DNA from 3 places in the Halomonas chromatireducens genome. Region 2 is predicted to be linked to each of the others. Evidence: predicted binding sites of a transcription regulator. Region 2 holds the regulator's gene; each other region holds the start of a gene.
The links. Region 2 encodes sigma-54, which starts transcription at its own class of promoters, with help from an activator protein. Its sites were predicted from a motif close to TGGCACNNNNNTTGCTNT; they were not measured.
Positions count from the first base shown of each region.

Region 1: the regulator sigma-54 is predicted to act here: its motif matches at 1,417-1,434, upstream of LOKO_RS08685 (ANTAR domain-containing response regulator).
Region 3: the regulator sigma-54 is predicted to act here: its motif matches at 1,876-1,893, upstream of glnA (glutamate--ammonia ligase).

Region 1 covers NZ_CP014226.1:1,872,775-1,876,048, reverse strand. The annotation lists gene LOKO_RS08690 (nitrate reductase) at 1-1,040, opposite strand, end outside; gene LOKO_RS08685 (ANTAR domain-containing response regulator) at 1,470-2,069, shown strand; gene LOKO_RS08680 (CmpA/NrtA family ABC transporter substrate-binding protein) at 2,084-3,121, shown strand.
Region 2 covers NZ_CP014226.1:1,215,944-1,219,217, reverse strand. The annotation lists gene lptA (lipopolysaccharide transport periplasmic protein LptA) at 1-225, shown strand, start outside; gene lptB (LPS export ABC transporter ATP-binding protein) at 233-958, shown strand; gene LOKO_RS05690 (RNA polymerase factor sigma-54) at 1,117-2,535, shown strand; gene hpf (ribosome hibernation-promoting factor, HPF/YfiA family) at 2,645-2,953, shown strand; gene ptsN (PTS IIA-like nitrogen regulatory protein PtsN) at 2,959-3,274, shown strand, end outside.
Region 3 covers NZ_CP014226.1:20,444-23,717, forward strand. The annotation lists gene LOKO_RS00095 (tripartite tricarboxylate transporter permease) at 1-998, opposite strand, end outside; gene LOKO_RS00100 (hypothetical protein) at 1,000-1,458, opposite strand; gene glnA (glutamate--ammonia ligase) at 2,035-3,274, shown strand, end outside.

The DNA.
Region 1 (3,274 bases), 660 kb from region 2:
GCGGCCAGCTGGTTGGCCAACCCGCCCACTTCGCGGCCGCCCATGGCGTTGGGCTGGCCGGTGATCGAGAAGGGCCCCGCCCCCGGCAGGCCGATCTTGCCGCCGGCCAGATGGCAATTGATGATGGCGTTGCACTTGTCGGTGCCGCTGGAGGACTGGTTGACGCCCTGGGAGTAGAGCGTCACCACGTGGAGGTGGCTTGAGAACCAGTAGAAGAAGGTTTCCAGCCGCTCCGGGTCCACATCGCAGTCGGCGGCAATGGCCTCCAGCGAGGTGTCGTCCTCGCGGGCCGCCGCCAGGGCCTCTTCCATGCCCAGGGTGTGCTTCTCCAGGTAGACCCGGTCCAGCTTGGAACGGTCGTCCATCCAGGCCAGCAGGCCATTGAACAGCCGCGCATCGCTGCCGGGCGCGAGGCCGAGATAGAGGTCGGCGATCTCGCAGCTATCGGTGACCCTGGGGTCGATCACCACCACCCGCATCAGCGGATTGATCTGCTTGGCCGCCTTGATGCGCTGATACAGCACCGGATGGTTCCAGGCCAGGTTCGACCCCACCAGCACCACCAGCTCCGCCTCCTCCAGGTCCTCGTAGTTGCAGGGCACGGCGTCGGCGCCGAAGGCGCGCTTGTAGGCCGCCACCGCCGAGGCCATGCAGAGCCGCGAGTTGGTGTCCAGGTGCGGCGTCCCCAGGAAGCCCTTGAACAGCTTGTTGGCAACGTAATAGTCCTCGGTGAGCAGCTGACCCGAGAGGTAGGCCGCCACGGCATGGTTGCCATGGTCGCGGCGTGTGGCCTGAAGCCTGTCGGCCACGGCATCCAGTGCCGTGTCCCAGTCCACCTCCACGCCGTCGACCCGGGGACGCGTCAGCCGGCCATGCTCACCCAGGGTCTCGTGCAGCGCCGAACCCTTGACGCAGAGCCGCCCGAAATTCGCCGGATGCGTGCTGTCACCGCTGACGCCGATGATGCGCTCGCCGTCGACTTCCGCCTGCACGCCGCAGCCAACACCGCAGTAGGGGCAAGTGGTTAGAGCCTGGTGCATGACGATCTCCTGTAACGCATGTTCGCAAAATGCAAACGCCCACCCGCCGACTCTGTAGCAGAGACGGCGGGTGGGCGTCGTTGCCGATGAAGCGCGGTGGGCGCCTCTTGCTGCTTTGCCCAGCGTTGAGCATTTTCTATACAGGATGAAGCAATCTTTGTGCCAGGCGAACGGCATCTGCCAGTATTCCGGCTCCCTGATGGCCTTCTATCGTTCCTGACATCGAGCCACTGCCCCAGGATCTCTCACCCCAACTGCCATGCTGCACCACGGTAGTGCCGAAACGCCGCGCATCGGACCGAATAATCGCCAGACACAGCGCCAGGCCGTCAAGACCCGGCCCGCAGGACTTGGCGTGCCGCGGAGTTGCAATATCTGGAATGTATTTTGCATCGCAGCGTAGAGATGCAAGTGACTAGCGAGACTGCCATGCCCCCACCGCTGAATGTGCTGCTGGTTGATGATGAAGTCGTGCGCGCGGCCATGGTCGAGGAGGCCCTGGTCGCCGATGGACACCGTGTGGTCTGCCGCCTGACGAGCCCGGCGAGCCTCAACGAGATGGTCGCCCGGCACCAGCCCGACGTGGTGATCATCGACATGGAATCCCCCGACCGCGACACCCTGGACAGCATGGCGCTGCTCAACCGCGAGAACCCGCGCCCGGTGGTCTTCTTCGCCGACCAGCACGACCCGGACATCCTCCAGGCCGCCCTCAAGGTCGGCGTCAGCGCCTACGTGGTCGACGGCCTGATTCCCGGCCGGGTCAAGGCGATCATCGAGGTGGCGATTGCCCGCTTCGATGCCTTCCAGTCCATGCGCCGCGAACTGGAGAAGACCCGCAACCAGCTCACCGAGCGCAAGCGCATCGAACGCGCCAAGGGGCTGTTGATGAAGCATCAGGACTGCGACGAGGAGCAGGCCTATCGCATGCTGCGCAAGCTCGCCATGGATCGCAGCCAGCGTATTGCCGAGGTGGCCGACAGCGTCATCGATATCCTGGAACGCCTGAACACGCGCTCGCCTGACTGAACTGAGGTCTATTCATGAATCCGCAGGACATGCACACCACACCCGAGCTGAATCACCTGACCCTGGGCTTCGTGCCGCTGCTGGATGCCGCCCTGCTGGTCATCGCCCGTGAACAGGGCTTCTTTTCCGAACAGGGGGTCGAGGTATCGCTGTCACGGGAGAACGCCTGGTCGACCCTGCGCGACAAGGTGGCCGCCGGGCTGCTCGATGGCGCCCAGATGCTCTCGCCCATGCCGCTGGCCATGAGTCTCGGGCTGGAGCGGGCGCCCTGCGACGCCCTGGCGCCGATCACCCTGAGCCGCAACGGCAATGCCATCGTGCTGTCGGAACCCCTCTGCCAGCAGAGCGGTGCCGCCATGGGCAGCGACCCGGCCGACAGCGCACGCGCCGTCGGCGCCTGGCTCGGTAAGCACAGCGGCCCTCATCGCCCGCGGCTGGCCATGGTCTACCCCTTCTCGTGCCAGCACTACCTGCTGCGGGAGTGGCTCAGCCTGGGCGGCATCGATCCGGACCGCGACGTGGAACTGATCGTCCTGCCGCCCCCGCGCATGGTGGCGGCCCTCAGCGAAGGCCAGATCGACGGCTTCTGCGCCGGCGAACCCTGGGGCAGCCTGGCCGCGCACCAGGGTGTCGGCCAGCTCGTGGCCAGCGGTGCCCAGCTGTGGCCCGATCACCCCGAGAAGGTATTGGGCGTGACCCGCTCCTGGGCTCACCACTACCCCGCCACGCTTGCCGCCCTGATCCGGGCGCTGGTGGCGGCCAGCGACTGGCTCGCCGACTCTCCCGAAAACCGCCACCAGGCGCTGGAGTGGCTCGCCCTGCCGCCCTACCTGGACCGCTCGGTGAGCCATCTCGACACCCTGCCCCTGGACGTCACTCCGATTCACCAGCGGCTGTTCGGCCCCGGGATCCTGCGCCCCGACGTGGACGCCATGGGTCGGATTGCCGAACAGCTGGACCGCTCCCTGCGTCACCTGGATCGTGCCCTGGACATCCCGACGCTCCACGAGTGCTACGCCCCTGTGCATTTCGATGCTGCCATGCACCAGTGACGTGCAGGCGGCCGACCGGAAACGGCTGAGCGCCGGACACCCCCTCTGGAAAGGCATTCCCAAGAATCTGAAATAAAACAATAAAACTGACATCAAGAGAATCTTGGCCAGCTTCTTGATTGGTACTCATCAACTACGCGATCAATGGCGGTC
Region 2 (3,274 bases):
CCGGACGAACCCGTGGTGCGTGGCTGGGGGCGAACCATCATCTATCATGTCGCCGAGCGCCGCGTCGAACTGATCGACAGGGCCGAGCTGCATCAGCGGGGCGATACCTTCGATGGCGGCTATCTGGAGTACTTCCTCGATCGCCGCGTGGTTCAGGCTCGTGCCGAGAGCGAAGGTGTCGAAGGGCGCCAGCGGATTCGCATGACCCTGCAACCGGAGCGCTGACGTGGTAATGAAGACCCTGAGAGCCACTCACCTGGCCAAGAGCTACAAGCGTCGCCGTGTGGTACACGACATCAGCCTCTCCATCGAGCAGGGCAGCATCGTCGGCCTTCTCGGCCCCAACGGTGCCGGCAAGACCACTTCGTTCTACATGATCGTTGGCCTGGTCCGCGCCGACGCCGGTGAAGTGCATATCGACGACCTGGACCTGAGCGGGTCGGCCATGCATGAGCGTGCCCGCGCCGGCATTGGCTACCTTCCCCAGGAAGCCTCGATCTTTCGCAAGCTCTCGGTGGCGGATAACATCATGGCCATTCTCGAGACGCGCAAGGACCTGGACCGACGAGGCCGTCATGCGCGCTTGGAAGAGCTGCTGGAAGACTTTCATGTTACCCATATCCGCAACAATCTCGGCATGAGCCTGTCTGGCGGCGAACGGCGACGGGTGGAGATCGCCAGGGCGCTGGCCACCGAGCCGGCCTTCATCCTGCTCGATGAGCCTTTCGCTGGCGTGGATCCTATTTCCGTTGGTGAAATCAAAGGCATCATCCGTCAGCTCAAGGCGCGTGATATCGGCGTCCTGATCACCGACCACAACGTGCGCGAGACATTGGATATCTGCAATACCGCCTACATCGTCGGAGACGGGCAGATCATTGCGGAAGGTGATGCCAATGCCATTCTCGCCAACCGCAGGGTGCGTGAGGTCTATCTCGGCGAGGACTTCCGTCTCTAAACCTGGCGACTCGATCAACACAACTGCCTGCTGTCAATATAAACATGCATATTCGGCACGGAAATTGCGGATGGCATGCTTATTGCACTCAAAACACTTGCAAGTCGAACCATTGGGGGCTAGGGTGGTTTTTTTCGGCAGATGAGCCCCCTATTCTCATGGCCATGAAAGCATCCTTGCAACTCCGTGTCGGCACTCAGCTGACCATGACGCCCCAACTGCAGCAGGCGATTGCGCTGCTGCAGCTCTCGACGCTCGATCTGCGTCAGGAGATCCAGCAGGCGCTGGAAACCAACCCCATGCTGGAACTCGACGACGGCTTCGGCGAACAGACCGCCGAAGCGGTCCAAGACGACGATTGGGCCAGCGAAATTCCCTCTGAACTTTCCACCGACAGCGACTGGTCTGACACCTACCCCGACCATGGCGCCAGCTCGGGCAGCGGCGAAGGACCTGATTTTGAACGCCAGGCCGCCGGGCAGAGCCTGGCCAGCCACCTGATCTGGCAGCTCGCGATGACCGATCTCAGCGAGCGCCAGCGCCAGATCGCCGAGAGCCTGATCGATGCCGTGGACGGCACCGGCTACCTGGCGCAGCCGCTGGAAGAGATTCGCGACGGGCTCCGCCAGCAGGGCCTCGAGGGCCTGCCAACCCGGGAGGTCGAGCAGGTGCTGCTGCGTCTGCAGCAATTCGAACCTACCGGTGTCTTTGCCCGGGACCTGCGTGAATGCCTGATGCTGCAGCTCGCGGCACTACCCGACGACACCCCGCTGCTCCCCCAGGCCAGGCGCCTCGTCCGCCAGTTCCTCGAAGCCCTGGCCAGCGACGATCGCCGACTGCTCAAGCGCCGCCTGGGGCTGGACGATGAGGCCCTGGAGGAGGTGATCGGTCTGATTCGCTCGCTGGACCCGCGCCCGGGCAGCGAGTTCGCCGAGGTGAGTGGCAATTACATCACCCCCGACCTGCTCGCTCACCATGACGAGCGCGGCTGGCGTGTCGAGCTCAACGCCGACGCCCTGCCAAGACTGCGCATCCAGCCCGATTACGTGGCCCTGGTAAGGCGCGCCGACAAGAGCCAGGACAACCAGTTTCTCAAGGATCACCTTCAGGAGGCGCGCTGGCTGATGAAGAGCCTGGCCAGCCGGAACGACACCCTGCTGCGGGTCGGCCGCGAGATCATGGCCCGCCAGCTCGACTTTCTCGAGCAGGGGGAGGAGGCCATGCGGCCACTGATACTGGCTGATATTGCCCAGGCCGTGGATATGCATGAGTCGACCATCTCTCGCGTAACGACCCAGAAATTCATCCACACGCCGCGCGGCGTGTTCGAACTCAAGTTCTTCTTCTCCAGCCATGTCGGCGGCGGAGAAGGCGAAGGCGACGCCTATTCCAGCACCGCGATCCGTGCCCGGATCCGCAAGCTAGTACAGGACGAGCCGCCCCGCAAGCCGCTGTCGGACAGTCGCCTGGTCGATCTGCTGGCCGAGGACGGCATCCGCGTTGCGCGGCGAACCGTCGCCAAGTACCGGGAAGCGTTGGGCATACCCTCCTCAAGCGAGCGCAAGCGATTTCGCTGACCCCAGCCCGCTCTCTTGACCCTTCGCAGGAAACCGGAAAGGGAGGGGTTTGCAGGGCCTCAAAAAGGGTTACAATCGAGGCACCACCCGAAGGACGAAGGAGCCTGTCATGCAAGTCAATATTACCGGCCACCATGTGGAACTGACCGATGCCCTGCGTGACTACGTCAGCGAAAAACTGACCCGCGTGCAGCGCCACTACGACAACATCACCAACGTCCAGGTCACGCTTTCGGTAGAGAAGGAGCGTCAACTGGCCGCCTGCACCCTGCATGCTGCCGGCGCCGACCTTCATGCCGAGGCCACCGATCCCGACATGTACGCCGCTATTGACGCACTGACCGACAAGCTCGACCGTCAACTGGTCAAACACAAGGAAAAAGCCCAGGCCCGCGCCCAGGGCGCCGGCATTCGCTGATTGCCATGACACTGGAAACCATTCTGCCGCCGGAGCGCGCCTTGTTCGGCGTCCCCGGTGGCAGCAAGAAACGGGTGCTGGAATTCTTCAGCACCTTCATCGCACAGAACACGCCGAGCCTCGACAGCCAGGAAGTCTTTGCCCGCCTGATCGGCAGAGAACGCCTCGGTAGCACGGGCATCGGCAATGGGGTGGCCATTCCTCACGCCAGGAGCCCCCACTGTCACAGTCCGGTCGCGGCCTTCCTCCAGCTGGCGGAGCCTATCGATTTCGACGCCATCGACGGCGAGCCGGTCGACCTGGTCTTCGTACTGCTGGTCC
Region 3 (3,274 bases), 1.2 Mb from region 2:
GCCGAGACGCTCCCGGGGATGCCCAGGCCGAACAGGGGGATATAGCTGGCCGGGATCACTGCGTTGTCCGACGCCTCGGCGGCGGCGATGCCGTTGGGGTTGCCCTTGCCGAAGCTGTCGGGATCCTTGGCGCTGCGCTTGGCCAGGCCATAGGCCATGAAGGCCCCTACCGACGGCCCCAGGCCCGGCAGCGCCCCGACGAAGGCCCCCACCCCGGTACTCTTCAGGATGGTCGGCAGGGTGCCCTTGAACTCTCGGTAGGAGAGATCGTCCGCCTTGTCGTCGCTCAGCTTGATCACGCTGGCGCCCTTGTTGCGGCGATACTCGTCGAGCTGCACGAACATCTCGGCGAGTGCCAGAGTCCCGATCACCAGCGGCAGGATCGGCACGCCCTCCATCAGCTCGGCGTAGCCGAAGGTCAAGCGCGCCGCCCCGGTTTCCGGGTCGAGTCCTACGGTGCCGAGAATGATCCCCATGCCGCCGGCCGCCAGTCCCTTGAGGAACGACCCCCCGGCCATGGCGGCAATGAAGACCAGCGCAAAGATCAGGATGGCGGCCAGCTCGTAGGGGCCGAACTTCAGCGCCACCGACGCGAACGGAATGGCCACCGCAATCAACAGCAGGGTGGCCAGCAGATCGCCGATCACCGAGGCCAGCAGGCCTACCTTGAGTGCCTTGCGCGGCTTGCCGTCGCGGGCCATGGGATAACCATCGAGGCAGGTGGCCGCCGATGAGGGCTCGCCGGGCGTATTGAGCAGGATGGCCGAGACGGCACTGCCGGCGGCGGTGCCCTTGGACAGGCCGATCAGGAAGGCGATGGCGGCATAGGCCGACATGTAGAAGGTCAGCGGAATGGCGATGGCGATGGCCACGGCCCGGTTGAGGCCGGGAATGACACCGACGATATAGCCGAGCAGCACGCCGCCAAGGATGATGGCGATGGATTCGTAGTGCAGGGCCGCCGCGAAGGAGGCGAGAATGGCGTCGAAACCGATCATGTCACACCACTCCAATGCGCATCAGATGGGCGGTCAGGCCATAGAGGCCGGCCGCCGGGATCGTGGCGGTGAGCACCACCACATACCAGCGTCGTTCACCGAGCAGCAGCAGCAGGCCGCCGATCAGCAGCGGTGCGACCCAGGTCAACGGGAAGCGATCGATCAGCACGATGAAGCCCAGCACATACAGGAACGGCCATACCTGATGCCAGAGGTGGCCGGCCGGCGGAATGGAGAAGAAGGGCTTTCCGGCGCGCTTGAGCGCTATGGCGCTGACCAGGGTCAGCAGGCCGGCGCAGCCGAGCATCAGCCAGGCGCCGAGGGTGGCCAGCGCCTTGGGCGGCATGCCGATGGCGAAGCCGCGGCCGCCATAGGTGGGAATGACCCAGGCGAGGAGCAGCACCGCGATGGCGGCAACACCGATTCCAGACCAGAAATTCTTGCGTGGCATATCGGTCATGTGGTGTAGGTCTTGTGGTGTGGGTGACGGTTCGAGGCGGGCAGCAAATGTCTTGAACAGAAAGTTTGCTTGAATTCACTGCCTTCCACGTATTGTTTTGCTGACAAAATGGCTAGCCGACGACACTATCTGCTGCGGGGCACCCCCTCAAACACTGGCTGCGACGGAAATTAAACGTTAATGGAGCGGATGGTTCTTGACCATACAGCCACTATACAGCAGGGGTTGGGTGAGAATAGTGCATCAATGCGGTGCAGAAGGCGCTGATCATGGTCAATTGTGGTGCAAAAACATCCTTCTCCTTCCTGCCATATGGCTCGGGTAGCGTTTCTGGTGCAAGGAAGGGTATTCGCAAGAATCAAAAAAACATTTTAAAACATATGGATAAAAAAATTATGGGTTGTGATGGTGCAGTGTTGGCACGCTGCCTGCATTAGGTTGGCCAGCTCCCATGCCTGCGCATGGTGATCGTGGGCACCAAGCTCACAGCGTGCTACAACATGCGCTGGGTCGATGCCAGTGCCAGTGGACCATCAGCCAACGAATCGAGCCAAACTCGCTCAAATGGAGGACATTATGTCTGCCAAGACTCTCGCCCTGATCGAAGAAAACGACGTGAAGTGGGTTGACCTGCGCTTCACCGACACCAAAGGCAAGGAGCAGCACGTCACCATCCCCGCGCGTGACGTGGACGACGAATTTTTCGAGAACGGGCAGATGTTCGATGGCTCCTCCATCTCCGGCTGGAAGGGCATCAACGAGTCGGACATGATCCTGCGCCCGGAAGACGGTACCGCCTTCCTCGATCCGTTCACCGAAGACGCCACCATCGTGCTGCGCTGCGACATCATCGAGCCCGCCACCATGCAGGGCTACGAGCGCGACCCGCGCTCAATCGCCAAGCGGGCGGAAGCCTACCTGCAGTCCAGCGGCCTGGGCGACACCGCCTTCTTCGGCCCGGAGCCGGAATTCTTCATCTTCGATGAGGTGCACTGGAAGACCGATATCGAAGGGGCGATGTTCAAGATCTCCTCTGAAGAGGGCGCCTGGTCCACCGACCGTCAGGTCGAGGGTGGCAACCTGGCCCACCGTCCGCGGGTCAAGGGAGGCTACTTCCCGGTGCCGCCGGTGGACAGCTTCCACGATATTCGCGGCGCCATGTGCAACACCCTGGAGGCCATCGGCCAGACCGTCGAAGTGCATCACCACGAGGTGGCCAACGCCGGCCAGAACGAGATCGGCGTCAAGTTCAACACCCTGGTGAAGAAGGCCGACGAGCTTCAGGAGATGAAGTACGTCGTGCATAACGTGGCTCACGCCTATGGCAAGACTGCGACCTTCATGCCCAAGCCGCTGGTTGGTGACAACGGTTCAGGCATGCACGTGCATCAGTCCTTCTGGAAGGATGGCGTCAACCAGTTCGCCGGTGACCAGTACGCCGGACTGTCTGAAATGGCGCTTTACTACATCGGCGGTATCATCAAGCACGCCCCTGCCCTGAACGCCTTCACCAATGCCTCCACCAACTCCTACAAGCGTCTGGTTCCTGGCTTCGAGGCGCCGGTCATGCTGGCCTACAGTGCTCGCAACCGCTCCGCTTCCATTCGCATTCCTTACACCGCCAGCCCCAAGGGCAAGCGCGTCGAGTGCCGTTTCCCGGATCCGACCGCCAACCCTTACCTGTGCTTCGCGGCGATGCTGATGGCGGGTATCGACGGTATCAAGAACAAGATCCACCCCGGCGATGCCATGGACAAGAACCTGTACGACCTGCCGCCGGAAGAGGGCAAGAAGGTTCCGACCGTGGCCAGTAGCC